Regions from separate parts of the Streptomyces sp. NPDC059142 genome, predicted to be linked through region 2. Evidence: riboswitches for the same ligand, from Rfam matches in the RefSeq annotation. Region 2 holds a riboswitch; each other region holds the start of a gene.
What was found. A riboswitch is a leader RNA that binds a small molecule or an ion and turns the genes downstream of it on or off. The one in region 2 is predicted to bind cobalamin.

Region 1 (7,010 bases), on a different contig from region 2:
CGCGCGTCGCGCCTTGAGCTGCACGGTCCCGGACTCCCTTCTCGCCAAAACTGCTTGCCGCCGGATGACGGTCGATGGACACAATGTCTATCGCACGCGATGCCGTCGACGCTGGCCGGCCATCCCTTATGGCTGCCTTGGCTCCGGTTTTTGCGTTATCCAGACTTTCGGGGGAATTGAGGAAATATGTCGTATGTAGAGGTGCCGGGCGCGCAGGTACCCATCCGGATGTGGGCCGACCCGGCGACGGTCGAGGACGGCGCGATGCAGCAGCTTCGTAACGTCGCCACCCTGCCCTGGATCAAGGGCCTCGCCGTGATGCCGGACGTGCACTACGGGAAGGGCGCCACGGTCGGCTCGGTGATCGCGATGCACGGCGCGGTCTGCCCGGCGGCGGTGGGCGTGGACATCGGCTGCGGTATGTCGGCGGTACGGACGTCCCTGACGGCGAACGACCTGCCGGGCGATCTCTCCCGGCTGCGCTCCAAGATCGAACAGGCCATCCCGGTGGGCCGGGGGATGCACGACGACCCGGTGGACCCGGGGCGGCTGCACGGGTTCCCGACGGCGGGGTGGGGGGATTTCTGGGAGCGGTTCGGGGGTGTCGCCGACGCGGTCAAGTTCCGTGAGGACCGTGCGGTGAAACAGATGGGCACGCTGGGATCAGGTAATCATTTTATCGAGTTTTGTCTCGATGAATCGGGTGTCGTCTGGCTCATGCTGCACTCCGGATCCCGGAACATCGGCAAGGAACTGGCCGACCACCACATCGGCACGGCGCAGAAGCTGCCGCACAACCAGGGGCTGATCGACCGGGACCTGGCCGTCTTCATCGCGGAGACCCCGCAGATGGCGGCCTACCGGAACGATCTCTTCTGGGCGCAGGAGTACGCGAAGTACAACCGCGCGATCATGATGGGGCTCTTCCAGGACGTGGTCCGCAAGGAGTTCAAGAAGGCCCGGGTGACCTTCGACCCGGTGATCTCCTGCCACCACAACTACGTGGCGGAGGAGCGGTACGAGGGCATGGACCTGCTGGTCACCCGCAAGGGCGCGATCCGGGCGGGAAGCGGGGACTTCGGGATCATCCCGGGGTCGATGGGCACGGGCTCGTACATCGTGAAGGGGCTGGGGAACGAGGCGTCGTTCAACTCCGCCTCGCACGGGGCGGGCCGCCGGATGAGCCGTAACGCGGCCAAGCGGCGCTTCTCGACCCAGGACCTGGAGGAGCAGACCCGGGGCGTGGAATGCCGTAAGGACTCCGGGGTCGTGGACGAGATCCCGGCCGCGTACAAGCCCATCGAGCAGGTCATCGATCAGCAGCGGGACCTCGTGGAGGTCGTGGCGAAGCTGAAGCAGGTGGTGTGCGTGAAGGGCTGAGCGGGCTCACCGCTCGCGGTGGACCTTCGTGTTGGACGCCTGGGCGCGCGGGCGCAGGAGCAGGAGGTCGACGTTGACGTGGCTCGGGCGGGTGATCGCCCAGGTGATCGTGTCGGCCACGTCGTCGGCGGTGAGGGGTTCCGCGACGCCTTCGTAGACCTTGGCCGCCTTCGCCTCGTCGCCGCGGAAGCGGGTGGTGGCGAACTCCTCGGTCCTGACCATGCCGGGGGCGATCTCGATCACGCGGACCGGGGTGCCGACGATCTCCAGGCGGAGGGTCTCGGCGAGGACGTGGGCGCCGTGCTTGGCGGCGACGTAGCCCGCGCCGCCCTCGTACGTGCCGTGGCCGGCCGTGGAGGAGAGGACGACGACCGTGCCGTCGCCGCTCGCGGTGAGCGCGGGGAGCAGGGCCTGGGTGACGTGGAGGGTGCCGATGACGTTCGTCTCGTACATCTGCCGCCAGTCCGCCGGGTCGCCGGTGGCGACGGGGTCGGCGCCGAGTGCGCCGCCCGCGTTGTTGACCAGGACGTTCACGGAGGGGAAGCGGTCCAGCTCGGCGGCGAAGGCGTCGACGGCGGCGCGGTCGGTGACGTCGAGCGCGTACGCGGTGGCCCGGTGGCCCGCGGCGGTGAGTTCCGCGGCGAGGGCCTCGATGCGGTCCTTGCGGCGGGCCGTGAGGACGACGTGGTGGCCCGCGGCGGCGAGGTGCCGGGCGGTGGCGGCGCCGATGCCGCTGCTCGCTCCGGTGATGACGGCGGTGGGGGTCCCCGTGGCGCTCATGACGTAACTCCTCGCGCGTGTGATCGACTCCGGCCAGGATAGGCGGGGCGCGGCCGGAGGGGGCGGGGACCCGGAGGACGGCGCAGCGGAGCGCGCGGGGGCGGGCGGGCTGCCATGCGGGTGATGTGGGGCGTGCCGGGCGGGCGCCTGGCCCGGATGACAGTGTGATGATCACTATCTTCCGCTCATGGGTGTCCTGCGGAAAGTGGTGCTGGTACTGGTCTCGGCCGCCACGGCGGTGGTCATGGGCGCGGCTCCGGGTGCCGGAGCGAGCGCGCCGGGGCGGAGCGGGGAGGCCCCCGAGGCCGATCTCGCCCATCACGGGCATGTGTCGCTGTCGGGCGGACGTCTCACGGTTCTGCTCGGCTCCGAGAACCACGGGCCGTCCGGGCTGGCCGGCGCGACCGTACGGCTCGACTTCTCGGCCGCGGTGACCGAGGGCGGGCCGCTGCCGCCGGCCTGTCTGTGGGGCGGCGACCGTACGGTCCTGTGCCGTACGGGGCGGCTCCGGCCGGTCGGGCGGAGCGAGGAGCTGACGCTCGACCTGCGGACGGCGGGCACGCCGGACGAGATCGTCGTACGGGTCGACACCGCGTGGAACGGCGGCGCGGACGACCCCAACCCCGAGAACCACCGGCACCGCGTCCTGGCGCCGGACACCGGGGACCGGTACGTCTTCTGACCCGGCCGGACCGCCGTTACGCCGCCGCGCCGCCGAACTCGCGTACCGCGTCGTCGACGATCGCCGCCAGGCGGGCGTGGTGGGCGCCGCGCCAGTAGACCCGTCCGCAGGCCGCGCAGCGGGCGAAGACGTCGTAGCCGCGCTGGGTGCCGTGCTGGAGCTGTTCCTGGACGGACTCCTTGTCCGCCGGGCCCAGGGCGCCGTTGCAGGCGGTGCAGCGGGTCCAGGGGGCGAGGACGGGGGCGAAGCGCTGGAGGACGTCCCTGAGCTGGTCGTCCGGGCGGTCGCTGTAGATGTACGCGCCGGCCCAGATCTCGCGGCGGCGCAGCAGTCCGCGGTCGCGGGAGAGCAGCACCCGGCGTTCGGCGGCGGAGAGCGCGGCCAGGGCCGGGTCGCCCAGGTCCTCGCTCTCGTACGCCGCGTCGACGCCCAGCAGCCGCAGGCGGCGCGCGAGGGTGCCGAGATGGACGTCGAGGAGGAAGCGCAGGGGCGCGCCGGGCACGGTCTGCGGGCGGGGCACGGAGCGTACTTCCACGGATTCGCCCGCGGCCGGGATGTGGGAGAAGGGCACCTCGCGGCCGTCGACCAGGAGCGGCCCCGCCTCGGTGAGCGGGACGCCGAGGGATTCGACGGCGTGGCCGAGGGTGGACGAGCCGTCGGTGCGCAGGGCGGTGCGTCCTTCGCGTCGCTCGGCCGGGACGAAGAGGCGCAGTTCGGGGGCGAAGGCGATGTGGATCTCCGGTCCGTTCACGCTGTCAGGATGTCACCGCGCGGCCGGGCGGGCCAGGGATTTCCGGGGGCGGGCGGGGGAGTACGCCGTGGGCGGGGCCCCGACCGTCGCGGTGAGGGCGCGGACGAGGTGGGCCTGGGCGCCGCTGCGGTAAGTCCCCCTGGGATGTGGGGACTTGGGGGCGCGGGGGCCGGTGCGGCGGTGGTGAGGATTCGGCGGCTCCAGGGCGGGCACACGTTCCGCTAGCACCACTTTCGACAGTAAGTGGGCGAAGAGGAGGGGACATGGAGATTTCCGGCATTTTCGTTGCCATCGTCGTCGGCATCGTCATCGGTGTGCTCGGACGGCTCGTGGTGCCCGGGCGCCAGCGCATCGGGGTGCTGTGGACCATCGGCGTCGGTATCGTCGCGGCGCTCGTCGGTACGTTCATCGCGGCGGCGTTCGGCGTCGCGGACACCAAGGGCTTCGACTGGATCGAGCTGATCATCCAGGTCGGTCTGGCGGCCGTGGGTGTGGCCGCCCTGGACCGCGCCAAGGGCCGCGGCTGATTCTCAGTTCTCCTCCCCGGCGCCCCCGTCGGCGAGCGGACGGCCGCTGAGCAGGTTCCAGCGGCCGTTCCGGCCGGTGAGTTCGATGGCGGTGAGCGGCCGTACGTCGAGCCGCCAGAACGTCGCCGCGGCCGTGCCGAGCGCGTGGACGGTGGCGGCGCGGACGATGTCCGGCTCGGCCACGGCGACCACGCGGGGGGTGTCCTGGCCGAGTGTGTCGAGCCACCGGCCGACGCGGGCCTGGAGCGCGAGCAGGGTCTCACCGCCGTGCGGCGCGGCGGCGGGGTCGGTGAGCCAGGCGTTCACCTCCCGCGGTTCCGCGGCGGCGACCTCGTCGAGGGTCCTGCCCCGCCAGCGGCCCATCGCCCAGGGCGCGAGGTCCGGCAGTGGCCGGGCGTCCAGGCCGAGCAGACGGGCGGTGGCACGGCAGCGGGGCGTGGGCGAGACGTACAGGGCGGCGGTACGGGCGGTGCGGAGGAAGTCCTCCCGTACGGCCTCGGTCTGGCGCACCCCGGCGGCGTCCACGGCGCCGTCGTCCTGCGCGGCGCACCTGCCGCCGGCCGTCGCGGCGCCGTTCCCCGCGGCGTCCACGGCCCCGCTCTCCACGGCCCCGCTCTCCACGGCCCCGCTCCCCGGCGCCTCGGGGGCCCGGCCCTCCGGCGGTTCCTCGCCGAAGCGGGCCGCGCGCAGGGCCGGTCCGATGGCGGGTGAGACGAGCAGCACGCGGATCGTCATGACAAGGGCCCCCTTGGCCCGTCTGCCGGTTCGCGGTACCTTCACGTCGATATCCACGACGGCGAGACGGAAGTCCGGTGAGATTCCGGCACGGTCGCGCCACTGTATGCCGGGACCGGCCGCGTGCCATGCGGCGGGGGCCCGGTGAGTCAGACCCGAAGGCCGTCGTTCGAGCTCCATGCAACGGGACGCGAGTTCCCCAAGGAGGATTTGTCATGGCGTCGTCCATAGCGTCTACGACCGGGGCCGTCGCGCCCACCTCGTCCACCGCCGCCGTACCGGCTCCGCTGCCGCTGCGCGCCGTTCTGCCGTGGGCGGTCTTCGTCGGCACCCTGATGCTGGTGCTGCTCTACTTCGTCGGCGCCGAACAGGGCGCGACGTCGGTGATCTCCGGCGCCGGAGTGCACGAGTGGGTGCACGACGGCCGTCATCTGCTCGGCTTCCCCTGCCACTGACCTGACGGCTTTCACGGAGCACGAGAGTACGGAGATATACGCGCATGCATGCCTCCACCGTCAGAATCCTCCTGGTCCGCGGCATGGTCGCGGGCGTGCTGGCCGGGCTTCTCGCCTTCGCGCTGGCCTACTTCGCGGGTGAGCCGTCCGTACGGGACTCCATCGCGCAGGAGGAGAGCAGGTCGGCCCCGGCGCATCAGCACGGCGCTGCGGGAGACTCCGCCGCGCCCGAGGAGGAGGAAGAGGAGGAACTGGTCAGCCGGCCCGTCCAGTCGACGTTCGGGCTCGCCACCGGCGTCCTGGTGTACGGAGTGGCCCTGGGCGGTATCGCCTCGCTGGTCTTCGCCGTGAGCCTGGGCAGGATCGGCCGGTTCGGGCCACGGGCGACCGCCGCGCTGGTCGCGGGCGCCGCCTTCACCACCGTCTATCTGGTGCCGTTCCTGAAGTATCCGGCGGCGCCGCCCGCCGTCGGCAACCCCGACACCATCGGCAGACGCACCACGCTCTTCTTCCTGATGATCCTGCTCAGCGTGTTGCTGGCGGTCGTCGCCGTCATCGCGGGCCGACGGCTGGCGCCACGGCTCGGGAACTGGAACGCGTCGCTCGTCGCCGGTGGCGGTTACGTGGCCGTGGTGGCCCTCGCCTGTCTGGTGCTGCCCGCCAACTCCGACGCCGTGCCCGCGTCCTTCCCCGCCGCGCTGCTCTGGGAGTTCAGGCTCGCGTCGCTGGGTGTGCAGGCTCTGCTGTGGACGGCCTTCGGGCTGATCTTCGGCGCGCTGGCCGAGCGGGCGCTCCGGCCGGGGGTGGATTCCGCCGCATCCGGTGCCGTGCCGGCCGCCGCCGGGGCCGTGGGGGAGGTCACTCGCTGACGCCCACCACGTGGCACACCGTCTGCGGCGCCGCCATGAAGTCGAGCATGGCGCGGGCGACATCGGCGCGGGCGATGCGGTTGCCGGGCGGGCCCGCGTCGATCGCGTGCCGGTAGACGCCCCGGCCCGTGCTGTTCGTCAGCCGGGGCGGCCGTACCGACGTCCAGTCGAGTTCGCTGTCGGCCAGGGTCCGTTCCATCAGCTCCAGGTCGGTGTACATCTCCCTGAGGAGCACCCACATCATGGGCGTGATCACCCGGTGTGCGAGCCGGGTCCGCGCCACTCCCGTACGGTTCAGCGGCGCCGCGCTCACCACGACGAGGCGCCGCACCCCGGCCGCCGACATCGCCGCGACCGTCGCCCGCGCCGAGGTGTACGCGGGCCTGACCGGGTCGTGGCGGGCGGTGGGGCCCACGCCCGAGAGGACCGTGTCGACGCCTTCGACGACCTCCCCCACCGAGCCCGCGTCGAGGGCGTCCGTGCGCAGGACCGTGAGCTTGTCGCCCGTCAGATCCATCCGGGCCGGGTCCCGCACCCCTGCTTTCACCCTGTGGCCGTCCGCCAGGGCGTGGACGACGATCTGCCGTCCCACGCCGCCGGTGGCGCCGAGCACCGCGAGATTCATTGGCCTCTCCCTTCCTCGTGTCCTTGTGTCCTCGTGTTCTCGTGTTTTCGTGGTCTTCTTCGGTTCCGTTCTCGGTCCGTCTTCGCCCGTCTTCGGCGTTCGTCCGCTTTCGGGCTTCTTGTGACGTGAGTGGACACTTACCCCGGTAAGTGAACGCTCACTCACAGGATGAAATGAAATCAGTACGATCCGTGCCATGGATGAAG
Region 2 (7,010 bases):
GGGAGCAGGCGGCGATGCCGAGCCGACCTCCGTTGAGGCCGTTCATGGCGATACGGAAGCCTTCGCCCTCGCGGCCGAGGAGGCGGCCGGCGGGCAGCCGTACGCCGTCCAGAACGACCTGACGAGTCGGCTGGGCGTTCCAGCCCATCTTCCGTTCGTTCGGCCCGAAGGAGAGGCCGGTGTCGTCCTTGTCGACGAGGAACGCGGACACCCCGTCGGCACCTTCACCGCCGGTGCGGGCCATCACGACGTACAGCTGGGAGGCTCCGGCACCGGAGATGAACTGCTTGACGCCGGTGAGTACCCAGCCGTCGCCCTTCCGTACGGCGCGGCTGGTCAGGGCTGCCGCGTCCGAGCCGGCGCCCGGCTCGGTCAGGCAGTAGCTGGCCAGGTCGTCCATGGCGCACAGGCGCGGCAGCCACCGCTCGCGTTGGGTGTCGTCGCCGTAGTGGTCGATCATCCAGGCGACCATGTTGTGGATGGAGAGGTAGCCCGCGATGGACGGGCAACCGGAGGCAAGGGTCTCGAACACGAGGACGGCGTCGGCTCGGCTGAGGCCCGCTCCTCCGGACTCCTCACGGACGTAGACGCCTCCGAGGCCGAGTCCGGCCGCCTTGCGCAGCACGTCCACGGGGAAGTGCTTGTCGCGGTCCCAGTCCAGGGCGTGCGGGGCGAGGTGGTCCTGGGCGAAGTCGAGCGTGGTCTCCACGAGGGCCTGCTGGTCCTCGGTGAGCAGGGTGCTGGTCATGTCGCTCACCCCATCGTGGGGATCGTGAAGCTCGCGCCTTCCCGCAGGCCGGCGGGCCAGCGCGAGGTGACGGTCTTCGTCCGGGTGTAGAAGCGGATGGCGTCCGGCCCGTGCTGGTTGAGGTCGCCGAATCCGGAGCGCTTCCAGCCGCCGAAGGTGTGGTAGGCGACGGGCACGGGGATGGGCACGTTGACACCGACCATGCCGGTGTTCACGCGCCGGGTGAAGTCGCGTGCGGTGTCACCGTCCCGGGTGAAGATCGCGACACCGTTGCCGTAGAGGTGCTCGCTGGGCAGGCGCAGGGCCTCCTCGTAGTCCGCCGCCCGGACGACCGTGAGGACCGGGCCGAAGATCTCCTCCTGGTAGATACGCATGGCCGGGGTGACCCGGTCGAAGAGCGACGCGCCGGCGAAGAAGCCGTTCTCATGACCGGGCAGGACGAAGTCCCTTCCGTCCACGACGAGTTCCGCACCCTCCTCGACCCCGAGGTCGACATACGAGCGGACCCGGTCGACGGCGTCCTGGCCGACCAGTGGACCGAAGTCGGCCCCGGGGTCGTCGCTGCGGCCGATCCGCAGCGAACCGATGCGCTCCTTCAGCCGGGCCACGAGCGCGTCCGCGGTGTCCTCACCGACCGGGACGGCGACGGAGATCGCCATGCACCGCTCGCCCGCCGATCCGTACCCCGCGCCGATCAGGGCGTCCACTGCCTGGTCGAGGTCGGCGTCCGGCATCACGATCATGTGGTTCTTGGCGCCACCGAAGCACTGGGCGCGCTTGCCGTGAGCCGCCGCGGTGGCATAGACGTGCGCGGCGACCGGGGTGGAGCCGACGAAACCGAGCGCTGCCACGCGAGGGTCTTCGAGAAGGGTGTCGACGGTCTCGCGGGCGCCGTTGACGACGTTGAGGACACCGGGCGGCAGCCCTGCCTCCAGGAACAGTTCGGCGAGCCGCAGCGGGACGGACGGATCCCGCTCGGAGGGCTTGAGGATGAAGGCGTTGCCGCAGGCCAGGGCGGGGGCGGCCTTCCACAGAGGGATCATCGCGGGGAAGTTGAACGGCGTGATTCCCGCGACCACTCCGAGCGGGGAGCGCAGGGAGTGGACGTCGATGCCGGTGCCGGCGTTGTCGGTGAACTCACCCTTGAGGAGATGTGGGATACCTGCGGCGAACTCGACTACCTCCAGGCCGCGTTGGATGTCGCCGTGTGCGTCCGCGATGGTCTTTCCGTGCTCGGCGGACAGCAGCCGGGCCAGTCCGTCCTTCTCCTGCTCGACGAGCTGGAGGAATCGCATCAGGACCCGGGCGCGGCGCTGCGGGTTCCACTCGCCCCACTCTGGTTGCGCGTTGGCGGAATCGGCGATGACCGCCTCCGCCTCGGTGCGGTTCGCGAGGGGCACCAGGGCCTGGACCTCGCCGGTGTTGGGGTCGTACACCTCGCCGTAGGACCCCGAGGTGCCCCGGGTGTGTTTGCCGCCGACGAAGTGGGTCAACTCGCGCGCGGAGGCGCGTTCGTGCTCGCGGACCATGACTGCCTGCTCTCGTCAGGAGGGATCCGGGGATGGCACACGCCGTCACCGCACACGCACGCGGGTGGCGTACGGATACCGGGGGCGCGAGATCGCGTATGGCCGGAGTCCCGTCAGAGGGCGGGTTCACCAGGGTTGTGGGTACACACCGGTGCCATGCGTGTCAGCTCCATCCTCGTGGACAACACGGAACATCCCACGGCCGGTATCCTGACTCCCGGATCAGCGCGCGCCGTCCGCCTTCCCGACATCCAGCTCGTCAGTGGCGTCCTGCTCGACGGCGTACTCCCCGGTCACAGTGGCGGGACCGCGCCGGAATCACACCGGCTTCCCTGCACCGCGGGCCTTCACCGCGACTATATAGTTGGACGTCCTAGTAAATCTAGCCTCCGAGACCGCCTGTCGCCTTCGCCGCTGGTCAGGGGTTTCCGGATGCGTCCGTACGGGGCGCGGCGAAGCGCGCCGGGGCACGGAGACGAGCCCGGCGGGCATCACGCCGGAAGGTGGTCAGCACCGCCGGACGTGGTGCTGGTCCTGCCGTGCGGTTCTCCGCCGGAGCGCACCCTGCGGGAGGCGGACCTGCTCACCCGCCTGCCCGGCTGGGCCCATCTGCGCCGCAGTGGCATCCCGGGGTCCCTTGGATGTGCCCGCCCGCTGCTGGTGAAGGGCGAGAAGACGATCACGAGCAGAACATCTGTACACGCTCTGTACCGTCAGGGCCCGAGCAGGAGGCTGTGGGCGCGCTCCTTGGCGGACGCTTGACGCTTGGCGACGTACCGCCAGTTCACGACTTTCCACATGGCCTCGATGAAACGGAGCCCTGCGGAGGAGGGGCAGGGCTCCGAGGGTGCGGGAAGCGGTCACCCGCCCCCAGGGCCCGCGAAGGCCCTACGCGCCCCGTCATCGCGGCGAGCACCAAAAGCCAGCCCGGGTAAGAGCCACTCCGATATACGGGTAATCAGGATCGATACGGGATGGGGCACTCCGGGCCGACACGATGGTCAGGCATAATGCGCGGCGTACACCTGAGCGACGGGAACCAGGAAGCCGGTGCGAGTCCGGCGCGGTCCCGCCACTGTGACCGGGGAGCGACCCCCTATGCCACGGCCCACCGGCCGGAAGGCGGGGCGAGCGGCGATCCGGCAGCCAGGAGACTGGCCCGTCGCTTCACCAACTGTCCGGGGCGTGGACTCCCCAGGAAGAGGTCTGTGATGCGCGTCGCGAACTGGCGGCCGACCGGGGCGTCTTTCTGCTTGTTCCGGTGTCCGGAACCCAGTGGAAGGCTCGGCACACCATGACGTTTCCCCTTGCGCGCCGCCGGCTCCTGACCGGGGCCGGTGCGCTCGCCGCCGGAGCGGCTCTGGCGGGCTGCTCCCCCGGCAACGCCCCCGGCTCCTCCCAGGGACGCAGGCTGCGCGCCGCCTTCAGCGCGGGCGGGTCGCAGGAGACCCTGGACCCGCACACAGCTCCGCTCTTCATCGACCAGGCCCGCGCCAAGGCGTTGTACGACAGCGTCCTGACGTACAAGGACGACATGTCGGTCCAGGCGAGGCTCGCCGAGAGCTGGGAGAGCGACAGCTCCGGCAGCCGCTGGCGCGTACGTCTGCGGGACGCCCGGTTCCACGACGGCAGGCGCGTCACCGCGGCCGACGTTCTGTGGAACTATCGGCGTATAGCCGACCCGGCGACCGGAGCATCGGCCCAACAGCTCTTCGCCGGCGTCGATTTCAGCGCGAGCCGGGCGTCCGGCCGAGACCTCACCCTTGTCCTCACCGCGGCCGACTTCGAGTTCCCGGCGGCGCTTGGCGCTGCCGGCACCGAGATCGTCCCGAAGGACACCAAGGACTTCGACAGGCCCATCGGCTCGGGTCCCTTCCGCTACCGCTCCTTCCGTCCGGGCGGCAGCACCCTGTTCACCGCGTGGTCGGACCACTGGGACGGCGGGCCGGACATCGAGGAACTGGAGTTCGTACCGGTCAACGACGAACAGGCGCGGCTCAACGCCCTGTTGTCCGGACAGGTGCACTACGCCCACGATCTGTCAGCGGCCTCGGCGACGCGGCTGGCCGGCCGCGACGGGCTGCGCGTCCTGCGGACGAGGCTGAGCACCATGCAGGCCGTCCTGCTCCGGCTCAACCGGGCTCCCTTCGACGACCCACGCCTCGTCCGGGCGTTCACCCTCGGGCTCGACCGGGACCGGCTCGTCGAAGTCGCCCTCGCCGGACACGGCACCGCGGGCAACGACCTCTTCGGGCAGGGACTGCGCGGATACCCAGCCGGCCTGCCCGCGCGGGAACGTGACGTCGACCGGGCCCGCGCGCTGGTCGAGGAAGCGGGCGCGAACGGCCTGACGATCGCCCTGGAGACCAGCGATGCCGACCCGACCTGGGGCAACGCATCCTCACTCATCGCCGGCCAACTGAAGGACATCGGTTTCAAGGTCACCCCGCACGTTCGCTCGGCCGCCACGTATTTCGGCGAGATCAAGACCAAGGGCGTCGCCGCTCACAGCCGTACCGCCACCCTGCCCGTCACCACGCACCTGCGCTCCCGGCTGCGCGCCGACGCACCCAACAACCTCACCGGATACGACGACCCGGCCTTCGACAGGCTTCTCACCCAGGCGTCCGCCACCCGCGACGAGAAGACGCGCCTCGACCTTCTCGCCAGGGCGCAACATCGCGCCAGGGACCGCAGCGGCCAGCTCGTGTGGGCCTTCAGCGACTGGAACATCGGCCACAGCGGCACTCTCACCGGGCTTCGGGCCGCGCCGCCCAACTCCTGCGACTGGGCGCGCTTCGACCGTGTCCGCATTTCCTGACGGCCCGCCCCGTGCGACACGTCCGACGGACCGTGTCGCATGACGCCCACGTACGAGGGAGCACCCCGCCCGGCGCGGACGTGGCGGCCGTCGGGGATGACACGCTACGCGCTGATCAGGACCGCCACGGCCGTCGCGCAGGGCGCAGTGGTCCTGGTCGCGGTCTTCGCCCTGACCTCGCTCCTGCCGGGCGACACCGTCGACGCCGTCCTCGGCGAGCAGGGCACGCCCGAGCAGCAGCGTCTGGCCCGTACCGAACTGGGACTCGACGAGCCGGTCACCACGCGCTTCCTCCACTGGGTCATCGACCTGTGCCACATGCGCCTGGGGCAGTCGCTCGTCACCGGCGTCCCCGTCACCCAGGAGATCGGCGACCGTTTCGCCGCGACGGCCGTCCTGACCGCCGTGGCACTGGCACTGCTCATCCCCCTCGCCCTCGCTCTGGGTGTCCTGACGGGGCTGCGCGAGGGATCCTTCGCCGACCGGACACTCAACGCCTGCGTACTCGCGCTGCACTCCGTACCGGAGTTCGTGCTCGGCCTGCTCCTCACGGCCTGGCTCAGCGCGGGACTCGGGCTACTGCCCGCCACCGCCGCGGGCCTCGGCGGCACCGAGGTGCTCTCCGCCCCCACGGTCCTCGTCCTGCCGGTCGCCGTCCTGGTCGCACGGCAGCTCTGCGACCTGACCCGGCAGGTCCGCATCGGTGTCGCCACCCGGATGACCAGCCCCGTCGTCCGCCATCTGCGGCTTCTCGGCCTGCACGAACGCACCATCGTGCTCCGCCATGTGCTGCCGGGGTGTCTCGCCCCGTCGGTGCAGCAACTCGCGCGCTGCGTGGACGGACTGCTCGGCGGCACCGTCGTGGTGGAGTCGCTGTTCACCGTCCGCGGACTGGGTACGGGCTTCGTCGAGTCGGTGCAGAACCGCGACATACCGGCGGTTCAGGGATACGCCCTGCTCTTCGCCGCGACGGCTCTGGTCGTGAACCTTCTCGCCGACCTGACCGTCGCCCGGCTGACCCCCCAGCGGGAGGAACGCGCGTGACCACCCGCCCGCCGGCCGCACCGCGACGCAGTATCGGCTCGCGCTGCCTGGACTCGCTCGCCCTTGTGCTGCTGGGACTGCCCGTCGTTCTCGCCGTCATCGGTCCCTTTGTCGCGGGCTCCACCGCTCCGGACGCGGCCCCACTGCTAACGGCCGGAGAAGGCCACCTGCTGGGCACCGATGTCCTCGGCCGGGACGTGTTCGCCCTCGTCCTCGACGGGGGACGATCCGTGCTGGCCATGACCCTGGCGGCCCTCCTCACCGCCTGCGCGGTGGGCCTGCCGCTCGGCCTCTTCACGGCCGGGACCCACCGTCGCTGGGCCGACGAAACGGTCATGCGCGGCCTGGACGTACTGCTCGCTTTCCCCGCTCTCCTCCTGGTGATGACGCTGGCGGCTTCCGGCCACCAGGACGCCACCACTCTGGTGGCAATCGCGGCCCTCGTCCAGATTCCCGCCGTCACCCGCCTGGTACGGACCGCAGCCCTGGCGCCGGGCTGCCGTACGGCCGTGGAGGCCATGCGGCTGCAAGGCGCACCCTGGCACCACATCCACGGACGCTATGTGCTCAGGCGGGTGAGCCGGCCTCTGATCACCGACGCGGGCAACCGGAGCGGGCTGGTCCTCTCGCTGCTGGCCTCCGCCAACTTCCTCGGCCTCGGTCTGCCCGCGGACGCATCCGACTGGGCCGTCCTCGTCGACCGCAACGCCGACGCGCTCTTCCTCCAGCCGCTCGCCGTCCTGGTCCCGGCCGCGCTCCTGACGGCGCTGGCAGTCGGCGGAAACCTCACCACGGACCGCCTCCTGAGCCGGTCCGACCGCACCCCCGCACCCGAGCAGGGGCCAACCCCACCGATTCCGCCGCCGAC
Region 3 (7,010 bases), on a different contig from region 2:
GGCGGGGCCGGGGTGGACGAGCGACCAGGCGTCGAAGAGGGCGACCCAGCCGCGCTGGACGGCGCTGTCGTCGCGGTCCCACGCCTGGAGCCGCCAGCCGGGGCGCACGGTGCCGTCGTGGAGTTCGACGAGACCGGCCAGCCGGGCCCGGTCCCAGGCGGCGCTGACCTGCTCCGAGGTCAACTCCAGCGCTGTCGCGGCCCGTTCGCGCGCCGCCTCGGTGAGCGGACCCGCTCCGGGGTCCCGGTCGACGGCGGCCCAGCGGGCCACCCGTACCGCGTCGGCCAGTACGGCCCTCGCCTGCCGGGCCAGCTCTGCCTGGGGCGGGGTGCCCTGCGGCGGCCGGGGGGCCGGCCGGCTGCGCCCCTCGGTCACAGCCCGTCGGGCCGTGGTCAACGGCCGCCCGCGGACGAGTCGGAGTGTGGAGTTGCGCGCCAATTGCTCATCAGGCTTTCGGGACGTCACGGGGGCAGTCTTCCCGGTGACTGCCCGAAAGCCCAAACGGAACCCCTTTCGGCGGTACCGGAACGACGGAAGTGGCCCCTCGTGCGCAGCGGTCCCACCGGTGCACGGGAGGCGCCGTACGACTGTTCGGGGAGGTGGGGAGGGTGGCGGTTCGGGGCGCGACGGCGGGTGGCGCGGTGCGCGCGGGGGCGCGAAGGCGGCGCAAGGATTCCAAGCGGAGGCGCGCCGGGTCGGGCCGGGACGCCGTCGCGGGGCCGGTGCCGCAGGAGCCCGGTGCGGCCCCGGTGCTACATGAGCGGGGTGAGGAAGCGGCGGAGTGTTTCCTCGTACCCGTCGGGGTCCGCGTTCCACATGGCCGCGTGCGGGGCGTGCGGGACGGTGTGGAGGGCGATCAGCTCCGGCCGGTGGGCGGCGAGTTCGCGCGAGGGGTTCCAGGACGCCAGCCGGTCGTCGGGGCCGTGGAAGATCAGCGTCGGCACCCGCAGATTACGCGGGTCGGCGGCTTCCAGCAGCCGGTCGCCGTGCAGCCCCGTCCGCCCCTGGGCGGCCCGTACCGCGAGCGGCAGCAGGGGGCCGGGGATCCGGCGGGCGGTGGCCAGCGCCCGCAGGGTGGCCTCCCAGTCCAGCACCGGCGAGTCGAGCACGAGCCCGGCGATGCGCTCGCTGAGGGCGGAGTTCGCGGCGGCGTGCAGCGCCATCGAGGCGCCGGTGGACCAGCCGTGCAGGACCACGCGCTCGGCGCCGAGGCGGACGGCGTGGCGGATCGCCGCGTCGAGGTCGCGCCACTCGGAGTCGCCGAGGTGCCCCAGGCCGTCCGGGGAGCGGGGCGCGCCGGGGTCGCCCCGGTAGGAGATGTCGAGGACGGGCAGGCGCTGGGCCGCGAGGAACTCCATGACGTTCAGGGGGTGCTCGCGGGTGGTGCCGAGGCCGTGCACGGTGATCACCCAGGTGTCGCGCGGCCCCGGCACGAACCACGCGGGGAGGGAGCCGAGTTCGCCCGGGATCCACATGTTCTGGTGGGCGAGGCCCAGGGCGGTCCCGGGGTCGCCGCTGTGCACCTGCGGGGTGAGCCGGACGCGCCGCCCCGGCACGAGGGCGCCGCGGGTGACCCGTTCGAGGCGGCGCACCACGGTGTCGGCCGGGTGCGGGACACCGTCCAGGACCGGTCCCACGACGGCGTGCACGCCCGTCCCCTCGATCCCGTACGTTCCGGGGCGCAGGGAGGCGAGCGAGCGGGTCAGGGTGACCTGGCCGGCGGCCGTGGCGTGCACGGTGATCCTGGGGTCGCTGGGCAGGGGCCGCCCCGGCGGTGCCTTGAGCGCGGCATCGCTGGCGTACCGGCCGGCGGCGACCGCAGCCGCGCCGACCCCGAGCACTGTGGTGACGGCCGCTGCCGTCGCTGTAGCCGGGCGCACGCTCCCAGTGTCACCACCCGCGCCGGACCCGGCCAGCGGGCGGGGGCCGTCGGGGGCGCGGGACGGGCCCCGCCGCGCCGCGGCCTCGTCCCCGCCGCCGGATCCGATGCCGTCGGGGGCCCCGGCGCCGTCCGGCGGGTCAGCCCCGCTGGCCGTAGCCGCGCAGCTTCTCCCCCACCTCCCGGACCTGCTCCTCCGTGAGCAGCGAGGGCCGGTGTCCCGGGACCGCGCTCGCCGTGAGCCACAGGTGGCACATCCATTCGAGCTGAGCGGTGCGGTCGTACGCCTGGGCGAGGGTGTCGCCGTACGCCACCGTGCCGTGGTTGCGCAGCAGGCAGGCCGTGCGGTCCACCAGGGCCTCGCACATCCCGCGGGCCAGCTCCGCCGAGCCGTACAGCGCGTACGGGGCGACGCGGACCGGGCCGCCGAGGGCCGCCGCCATGTAGTGGATCAAGGGGAGTTCGGGGACGAGGGTGGAGACCGCGGTGGCGTGCACGGCGTGGGTGTGGACCACGGCCGTCGCGGACGTGTCGCGGTATACGGCCAGGTGGAGCGGGAGTTCGCTGGTGGGGGCGAGGGTGCCGAGGACCTGCCGTCCCGCGAGGTCGACCGCGATCGCGTCGCCGGGTGCGAGCCGGTCGTACGGCACTCCGCTCGGGGTGACGAGGACCAGGTCGCCGACCCGGACCGAGACATTGCCCGAGGTGCCGACGACCAGCCCCTCCGAGGCCGTTCTGCGGGCGGTGGCGACCAGCTCCGCCCAGGCCCGTTCCAGATCGTCCCGTCCGGTCGCCGGTTCGCCCGCTCCGGTCGCCGATTCGCTTGGTACGCCGGTCAGTTCGCCGTGTTCGCCGGTCCGCTCATCCGTCATACGCCGATCCTGCCAGGCGCCGCCGGGATCTCCACGGAGTGGGTCACTCCGTAGACCCACCCAGTTCATCTTCCGTTCACCCTGACTCCTTACGTTCACCGAGGCCACCGACGTCGAACGATTGCCTGGGTCCTGGGTCAATGGAACACATCACGCTGCTGCTCGCGATCGTGATCGTGACAGCTCTCGTGTTCGATTTCACGAACGGTTTCCACGACACCGCCAACGCGATGGCGACGACCATCTCGACCGGCGCTCTGAAGCCCAAGGTCGCGGTGGGCATGTCCGCGGTCCTGAATCTCGTCGGCGCGTTCCTGTCCGTGGAGGTCGCCAAGACGATCTCCGGCGGGCTCATCAACGAACAGGGCATCAGAACAGAAGTGATCTTCGCGGCGCTCGTCGGCGCCATCCTGTGGAACCTCTTCACCTGGCTGCTCGGACTCCCGTCCAGCTCCTCCCACGCGCTCTTCGGCGGCCTGATCGGCGCCACCCTGATGTCCGTCGGCGCCTCCGGCGTCAACGGCGGGGTCGTGGTCACCAAGGTCCTGATCCCCGCGCTCGCCGCTCCCGTGGTCGCCGGACTCGCCGCCCTGCTGGCGACGAAGCTGACGTACCGGATCGGTCGCGGTACGGACGACAAGGCCACCGCCAAGGGGTACCGGGCCGGGCAGATCGCCTCCGCCGGGCTCGTCTCCCTCGCCCACGGCACCAACGACGCGCAGAAGACGATGGGCGTCATCACGCTCGCCCTGGTCACCGGCGGCGTCCTGGCCCCCGGCTCCAACCCGCCCCTGTGGGTGATCGTCTCCGCGGGCGTCGCGATCGCCCTCGGCACGTACCTCGGCGGCTGGCGCATCATCCGCACCATGGGCACCGGCCTCACCGACCTCCAGCCGCAGCAGGGCTTCGCCGCCCAGACCAGCGCCGCGACGGTCATCCTGGCCTCCTCGCACCTGGGCTTCTCGCTCTCCACCACGCAGTCCTGCTCCGGCGCCGTGATGGGCGCGGGACTCGGCCGCAAGGGCGGAGTGGTGCGCTGGTCCACCGCGACCCGGATGTTCGTCGCCTGGGGGCTGACGCTGCCGGCCGCGGGACTGGTCGCCGCCGGCGCCGAGTTCCTGACCGGCCAGGGCACCTGGGGCATCACCGTCGTCGCGATCCTGCTGGTCGCCGGCTCCGCCGGGATCTGGCTCGCCTCGCGCCGCCGCCCGGTCGACCACACCAACGTCACCGACGAGCCCGCCACCACCGGCTCCGCCGCCGAGCCGGCCGGGGTGGTCACCACCGCCATGGCGGCCGTCACCCCGCCTCCCCCGGCGGGCGCCCCCGGCCAGGACCTCTCGGCCACCATCCCGGCCCCCGCGGCCACCGCCCCGGACCAGGCCGAACCGGCCCGCCCCGCCACGGTGTAAGGAAACGACCCCATGGACATCGACTGGGCAGCACTCGCCTCCGTCTTCGGCGTCAGCCTCGTGGCGACCGTCGCCCTCGTGGGCCTGTTCACCCTGGGCATCGTGGGCCTCGCCAAGCGCGGCTCCACGGCCGCGCCGGGACCGGCCTCCACCTCGGCCGCCGCCTCCACCCCCGCCACCGGCCCCGCGCCGCTCGCGGCCCGTGCCGGCGCCTACCTGTGCTTCGCGCTCTGCGCCGGGGCCGTCGCGTACGGGATCAGCCTCATCGTGGCCTGAGCCCACGAGCACCACGCCCCAGGAGCCCCGCATCGGCCGACCGGCCCGATGTGGGGCTCCGCACACTGTCCCGTCGCAGGTCAAGGATGAGTTGACGGGTGTTGCGGAGCGTGGTGGACTTCCGGGGCCATTGACGACGGCAGCAGAGGAAGCCGGTGCGAATCCGGCGCGGTCCCGCCACTGTCACTGTGAGCATGCCTCCAGGAGCCAGGAACTCTCGCCGTCGTACTCCGAACGTCGAACCGGGGCGCGGACCCTGAGTGAGGACACTTCGCCATGCCTGGCTGCGGTTGTGCCGCGCGGGGCGGCTCAGCCGCCCCTGCCGCCGAGCGGGTCTTCGCGTACGGCGCCGCCCTCGGCCTGCTGGGCGACCGGCTCTTCGGCGATCCGCGCCGGGGCCATCCGGTGGCCGCCTTCGGACGGGCCGCCGGGGCCGTCGAGCGCGCGCTGTGGCGCGACCACCGCGGCTGGGGCGCGCTGCACACCGTGCTCTGCGCCGGAGGCGCCGCCGGGGCCGCGGCACTGGCCGCCACCGCGGTACGCCGCAGCCCCGCCGCCTCCGTGGCGCTGACCGCCACCGCCACCTGGGCCGTCGTCGGGGGCGCCTCGCTGGGCCGTGAGGCGCGGACCGTGGGCGCCGCGCTGGCCGCCGGGGACCTCGAAGCCGCCCGGCGGCGCCTGCCGCATCTGTGCGGGCGCGACCCGTACGCCCTGGACGAGGCGCAGATCGCCCGCGCCGTCGTGGAGTCCGTCGCCGAGAACACCTCCGACGCCGTCGTGGGCGCCCTGGTGTGGGGCGCGGTCGCCGGGGTGCCGGGGCTCGCCGGGTTCCGGGCCGTGAACACGCTGGACGCGATGGTGGGTCACAAGAGCGAGCGGCACCGCCGGTTCGGCTGGGCCTCGGCCCGGCTCGACGACGTCGCGGGATGGCCGGGGGCCCGGCTCACCGCCGCGCTGGCCGTCGCCGCCGGGCCCGACAGACGCGGCGCGCTGCGGGCCGTACGGCAGGACGCGCACCGCCATCCGAGCCCCAACGCGGGCCCGGTGGAGGCGTCGTTCGCCGGGGCGCTGGGGGTACGGCTCGGCGGGACGCTCGCGTACGGCGGGCGCGTGGAGCACCGCCCCGTCCTGAACGCCGCGGGACGCCCGGTCGGGGTCCAGGACATCGAGCGCGCCGTGCGGCTGGCCCGCCGGGTCAACGTGCTCGCTCTCGCGGTCTGTGTCACGGGCCGTCTCGGGTACGGCGCGGTGCGCGCGGCCCTCACCACCAGGAGGCGCGGATGAGCCGGAACAGCGGGGGCACGGGGCTCGGCGGAGGGCTGCTGATCGCGGGCACGACCTCCGACGCGGGCAAGAGCGTCGTCACGGCGGGGATCTGCCGCTGGCTGGCGCGCCGGGGGGTGAAGGTCGCGCCGTTCAAGGGCCAGAACATGTCGCTGAACTCGTTCGTGACCCGCGAGGGCGCGGAGATCGGGCGCGCCCAGGCCATGCAGGCGCAGGCCGCGCGCGTGGAGCCGACCGCGCTGATGAACCCCGTCCTGCTGAAGCCGGGCAGCGACCGCAGCAGCCAGGTGGTGCTGATGGGCAAGCCGGTCGGCGAGCTGAGCGCCCGCGGATTCTTCGGAGCGCCCGGCGGGCCGGCCCCCGGGAGGACGCTGCACGGCGGCGGCCGGGAGGCGCTGCTCGAACCCGTACTGGCCTGCCTGGCGGAGCTGCGGTCCACGTACGACGCCGTGATCTGCGAGGGCGCCGGCAGCCCCGCCGAGATCAATCTGCGCCGTACCGACATCGTGAACATGGGGATCGCACGGGCCGCGCGGCTGCCGGTGGTCGTGGTCGGGGACATCGACCGGGGCGGGGTCTTCGCCTCCTTCTTCGGGACGACCGCGCTGCTCGGCCCGGAGGACCAGGCGCTGGTGGCCGGGTATCTCGTCAACAAGTTCCGGGGCGATGTCTCGCTGCTGGAGCCGGGGCTCGACATGCTGCGCGGGCTGACCGGGCGGGCGACGCTCGGGGTGCTGCCCTTCCGGCACGGTCTGGGCATCGACGAGGAGGACGGGCTGCGGATCTCGCTGCGCGGTGGCGCCCGCGAGTCGGTGGTGGCTCCCCCGTACGGCGCGGACGTGCTGCGGGTCGCGGTCTGCGCCGTACCGCTGATGTCGAACTTCACCGATGTGGACGCGCTGGCGGCCGAACCCGGGGTCCTGGTGCGGTTCGTGGACCGGCCCGAGGAGCTGGTCGACGCGGACCTGGTGATCGTGCCGGGCACGCGCGGCACGGTGCGGGCGCTGGCGTGGCTGCGGGAGCGGGGCCTGGCCGACGCGCTGGCCCTGCGGGCCGCCGAGGGCCGCCCCGTGCTGGGGATCTGCGGCGGCTACCAGATCCTCGGCGAGCGGATCCACGACGAGGTGGAGTCCCGGGCGGGTGAGGTGGCCGGGCTCGGACTGCTGCCCGTACGGGTCAGGTTCGCGCGGGAGAAGACCCTCGCGCGGCCTTCGGGAGTGGCCCTCGGCGAGCCGGTCGAGGGGTACGAGATCCACCACGGCGTCGCGGACGTGCGCGGCGGGGACG
Region 4 (7,010 bases), on a different contig from region 2:
GCGGGCAGTTAACGTACCGGGATATGGGCTGGTGGTGGCGTGTCCCGGGATGGTCCCCTAGATTTCCTGCGCATTACGCGTGACGCATGACGCATCAGGCGGTACGCAGGTGACCAGTGAGGGGACGACTCGCCATGCCAGAGCCCGCGCCGAACGACACCCCGTCGACGGACACCCGGCCGAAGGCCCCAGGGGGCCTCAGCCCGAGATCCATCGCCGTCTGGACCCTGGTCGCGCTGGTGGGCGCGGCGGGCTGGGGGGTGCTCGCCCTCTCCCGGGGCGAGGAGGTCTCGGCGGCGTGGATGCTGGCCGCCGCCCTCGGCTCGTACGCGATCGCCTACCGCTTCTACTCGCGCTTCATCGCCAACCGCGTCCTCAAGGTCGACAAGACCCGGGCCACCCCGGCGGAACGGCTGGACAACGGGGTCGACTTCCACCCCACCGACCGGCGCGTGCTGTTCGGCCACCACTTCGCGGCCATCGCGGGCGCGGGGCCCCTGGTCGGTCCCGTGCTCGCCGCGCAGATGGGGTATCTGCCCGGCACGATCTGGATCGTCGCGGGCGTGATCTTCGCCGGCGCCGTCCAGGACATGGTGACGCTGTTCTTCTCCACCCGCCGCGACGGCCGTTCCCTCGGCCAGATCGCCCGGGACGAGATCGGCCCCTTCGGCGGCGCCGCCGCGCTCATCGCCGTCTTCATGATCATGATCATTCTGCTGGCCGTGCTGGCGCTGGTCATCGTCAACGCCCTGGCGCACTCGCCGTGGGGCGTCTTCTCCATCGCCATGACCATCCCGATCGCCCTCTTCATGGGCGTGTACCTGCGGATCCTGCGCCCCGGCCGGGTCACCGAGGTCTCGCTCATCGGGGTGGCGCTGCTGCTGCTCGCCATCGTGGCGGGCGGCTGGGTCGCGGAGTCCTCGCTCGCCGACACCTTCACGCTGGAGGCCGGGACGCTGGTCATCTGGATGATCGCGTACGGCTTCCTCGCCTCCGTGCTCCCGGTGTGGATGCTGCTGGCACCGCGCGACTACCTGTCGACGTTCATGAAGGTCGGCACGATCGTGCTGCTGGCGCTGGGCGTGGCGATCGCGCTGCCGACGATGAAGATGGACGCGGTCACCGAGTTCGCGAGCCGCGGTGACGGACCGGTCTTCGCCGGGTCCATGTTCCCGTTCGTCTTCATCACCATCGCGTGCGGCGCGCTCTCGGGCTTCCACTCCCTGATCTCCTCGGGCACGACGCCGAAGATGGTCCAGAAGGAGACCCAGATCCGGATGATCGGTTACGGCGCGATGCTGACCGAGTCGTTCGTCGCGATCATGGCGCTGATCGCCGCCTGCATCATCGACCCGGGTCTGTACTTCGCGGTCAACTCCCCCGCCGGGGTCATCGGCGGTACGGTCGAGTCCGCCTCGCAGGCGGTCGCGAACCTGGGCTTCACCATCTCGCCCGACCAGCTCGCCCAGGCGGCGAAGGACGTCGAGGAGACGAGTCTGCTCTCGCGGACCGGCGGGGCGCCGACCTTCGCCCTCGGCATGGCGGAGATCTTCTCGTCGGTCGTCGGCGGCACCGCCATGAAGGCGTTCTGGTACCACTTCGCGATCATGTTCGAGGCGCTGTTCATCCTCACCACGGTGGACGCGGGGACGCGTGTCGGCCGCTTCATGCTCCAGGACATGCTCGGCAACGTGTACAAGCCGATGCGCCAGGTGAGCTGGAAGCCCGGCGTCTGGTTCGCCAGCGCGGTCGTGGTCGGCGGCTGGGGCTACTTCCTCTGGGTCGGTGTCCACGACCCGCTGGGCGGCATCAACCAGCTCTTCCCGCTCTTCGGCATCGCCAACCAGCTCCTGGCGGCCGTGGCGCTCGCCGTCTGCACCACGCTGCTGGTCAAGTCCGGCCGTCTGAAGTGGGCCTGGGTGACGGCCGTGCCGCTCGCCTGGGACGCCGCCGTCACCCTCACCGCGAGCTGGCAGAAGATCTTCTCCGGCGACCCGAGGGTGGGCTTCTTCACCCAGCGCGACGTGTACCAGTCGGCCATCGACCGGGGCGAGGTGCTGGCCCCCGCCAAGACCATGGACGACATGCACACCGTCGTCACCAACTCCACGGTGGACGGGGTCCTCTCGGCCATCTTCGCGGTCCTCATCCTGGTGGTCATCGCGGACGCGGGACGGGTCTGCTTCAAGGCGATCCGCGACCCGGAGAGCGCCCGGCTGACGGAGGTCCCGTACACCGAGTCCAGGATCGTCGCCCCCGCCGGCATGATCCCGACCAAGGAGGAGAAGGCCGAGCTGGCCGCCGCCGAGGCCACCAGGGAGCGGGAGACCGTCCCGGCGGGAACGGGCCCGGCGTGACCGGGCTACGGAACGGCCCCCGAACCCCGACCGGAAGCGGGGCCGGAAGTCGCCCGCGCGACACGGCGGAGCGGCTGCGGCACGTGGCGCGGCGGATCCGCTGGTACGTGCGGGAGTTCACCGGCGAGTCGGCGTACGAGCGCTACGTGGCCCACGCGCGGGCCCACGCGGGCGCGGGCGGCCCGGCGGGGGAGATCATGACCCGCCGCGCGTTCGAACGCAGCCGCACGGACGCCCGCGAGGCCGATCCGCGCGAGGGGTTCCGCTGCTGCTGAGCCCTCACCGGGCAGGCTGCCCGCACCGGGCAGCCTGGCCGCACTGCGCGGACCTCGGGCCGCCGGACCTCTCCCACGGGTCCGGCGGCCCGTTCGTCGTCAGCTCAGCGCACCCAGTCCTTGAGCTGCCCGGTCTCCAGCGTGATCCCGACCGGTTCGGAGCCACAGCTCCGGGCGGGACCGCATACGGATACGTGTCAGCCACTGCACGATGCGTCCGTGGTCCCCGTCCGGCACGACCCTGCTCCTGATCTTCCCGTCGATGAGTCCAGCCGGATACTCGTGATGGTGCGGGCCGTTATCGCGGTGGCCTCGTCGAACTCTTCGGGATGGATCTGGGATTCGTAGTCGATGACCGTCATGGGGATACCTCCGCCTTGTCCTCATGACGATAGCGGAGGGGTCCGACAATCACGGGGCGAAGCGACCCACGACACAACATCTGGGGGGTGACGCAGCGCGCGCCCCCCAGATGTATGCTCGACCTCGCTGTCGACGCAGGGGAATCCGGTGTGAATCCGGAACTGTCCCGCAACGGTGTACTGTGGCGCGCTTTGTCGTGCCCGCCAGTCCGAACACCTGCCGGCAGTGCGTCCGGCTCGACCGATCCGGGCGCCCAGACGTCCGGGCCTCGCGGTTGGGCCGGTGGACGCGGCGCGGTGTGCCTCCCCTCAAGGGCAGGGGTGCGTCCGCGTGCGCGGACCCGTGCCTCCTCGTGGCCCAGAGCCGAGCGAGGGAGAGCACCACGTGACCATCGCGCCAGCGGATCCGGTTTCAGTTGTCTCGGCGGCGGTTGCGGAGGCGGGGGCCGGGAACGGAGCGGCGACCGCAGCCGGGCAGTCCGACGCCCCCGGCACCGCGCTGCTGCGGACCCTGACCGAGCTGACCGCCGATCTGCCCGACGCCGACCCGGGCAGGATCGCCGCCGCCGCGCTGCGCGGCCGCAACGCCCGCTCGGACGAGGCCGAGCTGCGCGAGCTGGCCACGGAGGCGGCGGCCGGACAGATCTCCGACGATCCGGCCTACTCCCGTCTCGCCGCCCGGCTGCTCACCCGTACGATCGCCGACGAGGCGGCCTCCCAGGGCGCCGTGTCGTTCTCCGCGTCCGTCGCCGTCGGCCACCGCGAGGGCCTGATCGCGGACCGTACGGCCGCCTTCGTCACCCGCCACGCCGAGCGCCTCGACGCGCTGATCGATCCGGCGGCGGACGACCGCTTCGGCTACTTCGGGCTGCGGACGCTCTACAGCCGCTATCTGCTCCGGCACCCGCTCACCCGCCAGGTGATCGAGACGCCCCAGCACTTCATGCTGCGCGTCGCCGCCGGGCTCGCCGAGGACGAGAGCGCGCACGCGCTCGACGAGGTCGCCGCGCTCTACCGGCTGATGAGCCGGCTGGACTACCTCCCCTCCTCCCCCACCCTCTTCAACTCCGGCACCCGTCACCCGCAGATGTCGTCCTGCTACCTGCTGGACTCGCCGCTGGACGAGCTGGACTCGATCTACGACCGCTACCACCAGGTCGCGCGGCTCTCGAAGCACGCGGGCGGCATCGGCCTGTCGTACTCCCGTATCCGCTCGCGCGGTTCACTGATCCGGGGGACGAACGGCCACTCCAACGGCATCGTCCCGTTCCTGCGGACCCTCGACTCCTCCGTCGCCGCCGTCAACCAGGGCGGCCGGCGCAAGGGCGCCGCCTGTGTCTACCTGGAGACCTGGCACGCGGATCTGGAGGAGTTCCTCGAACTGCGTGACAACACGGGCGAGGAGGCGCGCCGTACCCACAATCTCAATCTGGCGCACTGGATCCCCGACGAGTTCATGCGCCGGGTCGAGGCGGACGGCGAATGGTCGCTGTTCTCGCCCGTGGACGTACCGGACCTGGTCGACCTGTGGGGCGACGCGTTCGACGCCGCGTACCGCAAGGCGGAGGCCGACGGTCTCGCCCGCAGGACGATCAAGGCGCGTGAGCTGTACGGCCGGATGATGCGCACCCTCGCGCAGACCGGCAACGGCTGGATGACCTTCAAGGACGCGTCGAACCGTACGGCGAACCAGACGGCCGAGCCCGGCCACACCGTCCACTCCTCCAACCTCTGCACGGAGATCCTGGAGGTCACGGACGACGGCGAGACGGCCGTCTGCAACCTCGGCTCGGTCAACCTGGGCTCGTTCGTGGACGCGGCCACCGGCGAGATCGACTGGGAGCGGCTGGACGAGACCGTCCGTACCGCCGTCACCTTCCTCGACCGGGTCGTCGACATCAACTTCTACCCGACCGAGCAGGCGGGCCGCTCCAACGCCAAGTGGCGCCCGGTGGGCCTGGGCGCAATGGGGCTCCAGGACGTCTTCTTCAAGAAGCGGCTGCCCTTCGACTCCCCCGAGGCCGCCGCGCTCTCCACCCGGATCGCCGAGCGGATCATGCTCGCCGCCTACGAGGCGTCCTGCGACCTCGCCGAGCGCAGCGGCCCGCTGCCCGCCTGGTCGAAGACGCGCGCCGCGCGCGGGGTGCTCCACCCCGACCACTACGACGTGGAGCTGCACTGGCCCGAGCGCTGGGCTGCGCTGCGCGCCCGGGTCGCCAGGACCGGTATGCGCAACTCCCTTCTCCTGGCCATCGCCCCGACGGCGACCATCGCGTCGATCGCGGGCGTGTACGAGTGCATCGAGCCGCAGGTCTCGAACCTCTTCAAGCGCGAGACGCTCTCCGGGGAGTTCCTCCAGGTCAACTCCTACCTGGTGGAGGAGTTGAAGCGGCTCGGCGTCTGGGACGCGCAGACGCGCGAGGCGCTGCGCGAGTCCAGCGGCTCGGTGGCGGGCTTCACCTGGATCCCGGCCGAGGTGCGCGAGCTGTTCCGTACGGCGTGGGAGATCCCGCAGCGCGGACTGATCGACATGGCGGCGGCGCGTACGCCGTTCCTGGACCAGAGCCAGTCGCTGAACCTCTTCCTGGAGACGCCGACCATCGGGAAGCTCAGCTCGATGTACGCGTACGCCTGGAAGAAGGGGCTGAAGACCACGTACTACCTGCGCTCGCGCCCGGCGACCCGGATCGCGCGCGCGGCCGGCGGGCCCTCGGCGCCGAGCCCCGCGTCCGCTCCCGCCGCCACCCCCATCCCCGTACAGACGACGCCGGCCGACGAGGCGATCGCCTGCTCCCTGGAGAACCCCGAGTCCTGCGAGGCATGCCAGTAATGACCACCGAGAAGAACCTCCTGGACCCGGGCTTCGAGCTGACGCTGCGCCCCATGCGCTACCCGGACTTCTACGAGCGCTACCGCGACGCGATCAAGAACACCTGGACGGTGGAGGAGGTCGACCTCCACTCCGACGTCGCCGACCTCGCCAAGCTGTCCCCCGGCGAGCAGCACATGATCGGCCGGCTGGTCGCGTTCTTCGCGACGGGCGACTCGATCGTCTCCAACAATCTGGTGCTGACGCTCTACAAGCACATCAACTCCCCGGAGGCGCGGCTCTACCTCTCGCGCCAGCTCTTCGAGGAGGCCGTACACGTCCAGTTCTATCTGACGCTGCTGGACACCTATCTCCCCGACCCGGAGGACCGCGCGGCGGCCTTCGACGCGGTCGAGGAGATCCCGTCGATCCGCGAGAAGGCGCAGTTCTGCTTCCGCTGGATGGACTCGGTGGAGAAGATCGAGCGCCTGGAGTCACAGGCGGACCGGCGCCGGTTCCTGCTCAATCTGATCTGCTTCGCGGCGTGCATCGAGGGCCTGTTCTTCTACGGGGCGTTCGCGTACGTCTACTGGTTCCGCTCGCGCGGTCTGCTGCACGGCCTGGCCACGGGCACGAACTGGGTCTTCCGTGACGAGACCATGCACATGAACTTCGCCTTCGAGGTCGTGGACACGGTCCGCAAGGAGGAGCCGGAGCTGTTCGACGACGCGCTGCGGCAGCAGGTCACGGACATGCTGAAGGAAGCGGTGGAGGCGGAGCTCCAGTTCGGCCGCGACCTGTGCGGCGACGGGCTGCCCGGCATGAACACGGAGTCGATGCGCGCGTATCTGGAGTGCGTGGCGGACCAGCGGCTCCAGCGCCTCGGCTTCCCGCCGGTGTACGGGTCGCAGAACCCGTTCGCGTTCATGGAGTTGCAGGGCGTGCAGGAGCTGACGAACTTCTTCGAGCGGCGCCCGTCGGCGTACCAGGTGGCGGTGGAGGGCACGGTCGGCTTCGACGACGACTTCTAGTCGGCGGGCCGGTCCGGACCCGGGGCGGGGCCGGTGCGGAGGAGATCTCTCCCCGCACCGGCCCCGCCGCCGTGTCCCTCCCGGCTCACCAGGGCAGGGGATGGTGGCTCAGATCCTCGTCGGCGGTGACGGCGGTGCCCGTCGGGCCGCCGGGCGGCAGGGTCGCCATCCGGATG

Region 1: linked by a shared signal. The riboswitch ahead of ACFXPK_RS26230 (CbtB-domain containing protein) and the one ahead of ACFXPK_RS04350 (CoA-acylating methylmalonate-semialdehyde dehydrogenase) in region 2 are both predicted to bind cobalamin.
Region 3: linked by a shared signal. The riboswitch ahead of ACFXPK_RS17070 (cobalamin biosynthesis protein) and the one ahead of ACFXPK_RS04350 (CoA-acylating methylmalonate-semialdehyde dehydrogenase) in region 2 are both predicted to bind cobalamin.
Region 4: linked by a shared signal. The riboswitch ahead of ACFXPK_RS18730 (ribonucleoside-diphosphate reductase subunit alpha) and the one ahead of ACFXPK_RS04350 (CoA-acylating methylmalonate-semialdehyde dehydrogenase) in region 2 are both predicted to bind cobalamin.

What each region holds. Positions count from the first base shown of each region.
Region 1 is NZ_JBHZDA010000090.1:19,007-26,016, reverse strand. Features, by position in the region: gene ACFXPK_RS26265 (DUF3558 domain-containing protein) at 1-24, opposite strand, end outside; gene ACFXPK_RS26260 (RtcB family protein) at 187-1,380, shown strand; gene ACFXPK_RS26255 (SDR family NAD(P)-dependent oxidoreductase) at 1,387-2,160, opposite strand; gene ACFXPK_RS26250 (hypothetical protein) at 2,348-2,842, shown strand; gene ACFXPK_RS26245 (Mut7-C RNAse domain-containing protein) at 2,859-3,593, opposite strand; gene ACFXPK_RS26240 (GlsB/YeaQ/YmgE family stress response membrane protein) at 3,857-4,120, shown strand; gene ACFXPK_RS26235 (histidine phosphatase family protein) at 4,124-4,855, opposite strand; cobalamin riboswitch at 4,878-5,033, shown strand; gene ACFXPK_RS26230 (CbtB-domain containing protein) at 5,071-5,310, shown strand; gene ACFXPK_RS26225 (CbtA family protein) at 5,355-6,179, shown strand; gene ACFXPK_RS26220 (NAD(P)-dependent oxidoreductase) at 6,169-6,804, opposite strand; gene ACFXPK_RS26215 (TetR/AcrR family transcriptional regulator) at 7,001-7,010, shown strand, end outside.
Region 2 is NZ_JBHZDA010000006.1:34,420-41,429, forward strand. Features, by position in the region: gene ACFXPK_RS04345 (acyl-CoA dehydrogenase family protein) at 1-748, opposite strand, end outside; gene ACFXPK_RS04350 (CoA-acylating methylmalonate-semialdehyde dehydrogenase) at 754-2,277, opposite strand; cobalamin riboswitch at 2,460-2,647, opposite strand; cobalamin riboswitch at 3,275-3,455, shown strand; gene ACFXPK_RS04355 (ABC transporter substrate-binding protein) at 3,572-5,098, shown strand; gene ACFXPK_RS04360 (ABC transporter permease) at 5,195-6,142, shown strand; gene ACFXPK_RS04365 (ATP-binding cassette domain-containing protein) at 6,139-7,010, shown strand, end outside.
Region 3 is NZ_JBHZDA010000041.1:15,290-22,299, reverse strand. Features, by position in the region: gene ACFXPK_RS17095 (hypothetical protein) at 1-375, opposite strand, end outside; gene ACFXPK_RS17090 (alpha/beta hydrolase) at 753-1,880, opposite strand; gene ACFXPK_RS17085 (class II aldolase/adducin family protein) at 2,020-2,751, opposite strand; gene ACFXPK_RS17080 (anion permease) at 2,892-4,163, shown strand; gene ACFXPK_RS17075 (hypothetical protein) at 4,176-4,439, shown strand; cobalamin riboswitch at 4,560-4,679, shown strand; gene ACFXPK_RS17070 (cobalamin biosynthesis protein) at 4,716-5,723, shown strand; gene ACFXPK_RS17065 (cobyric acid synthase) at 5,720-7,010, shown strand, end outside.
Region 4 is NZ_JBHZDA010000048.1:2,468-9,477, forward strand. Features, by position in the region: gene ACFXPK_RS18720 (carbon starvation CstA family protein) at 135-2,357, shown strand; gene ACFXPK_RS18725 (YbdD/YjiX family protein) at 2,432-2,632, shown strand; cobalamin riboswitch at 3,092-3,234, shown strand; gene ACFXPK_RS18730 (ribonucleoside-diphosphate reductase subunit alpha) at 3,380-5,824, shown strand; gene ACFXPK_RS18735 (ribonucleotide-diphosphate reductase subunit beta) at 5,815-6,834, shown strand; gene ACFXPK_RS18740 (SDR family oxidoreductase) at 6,920-7,010, opposite strand, start outside.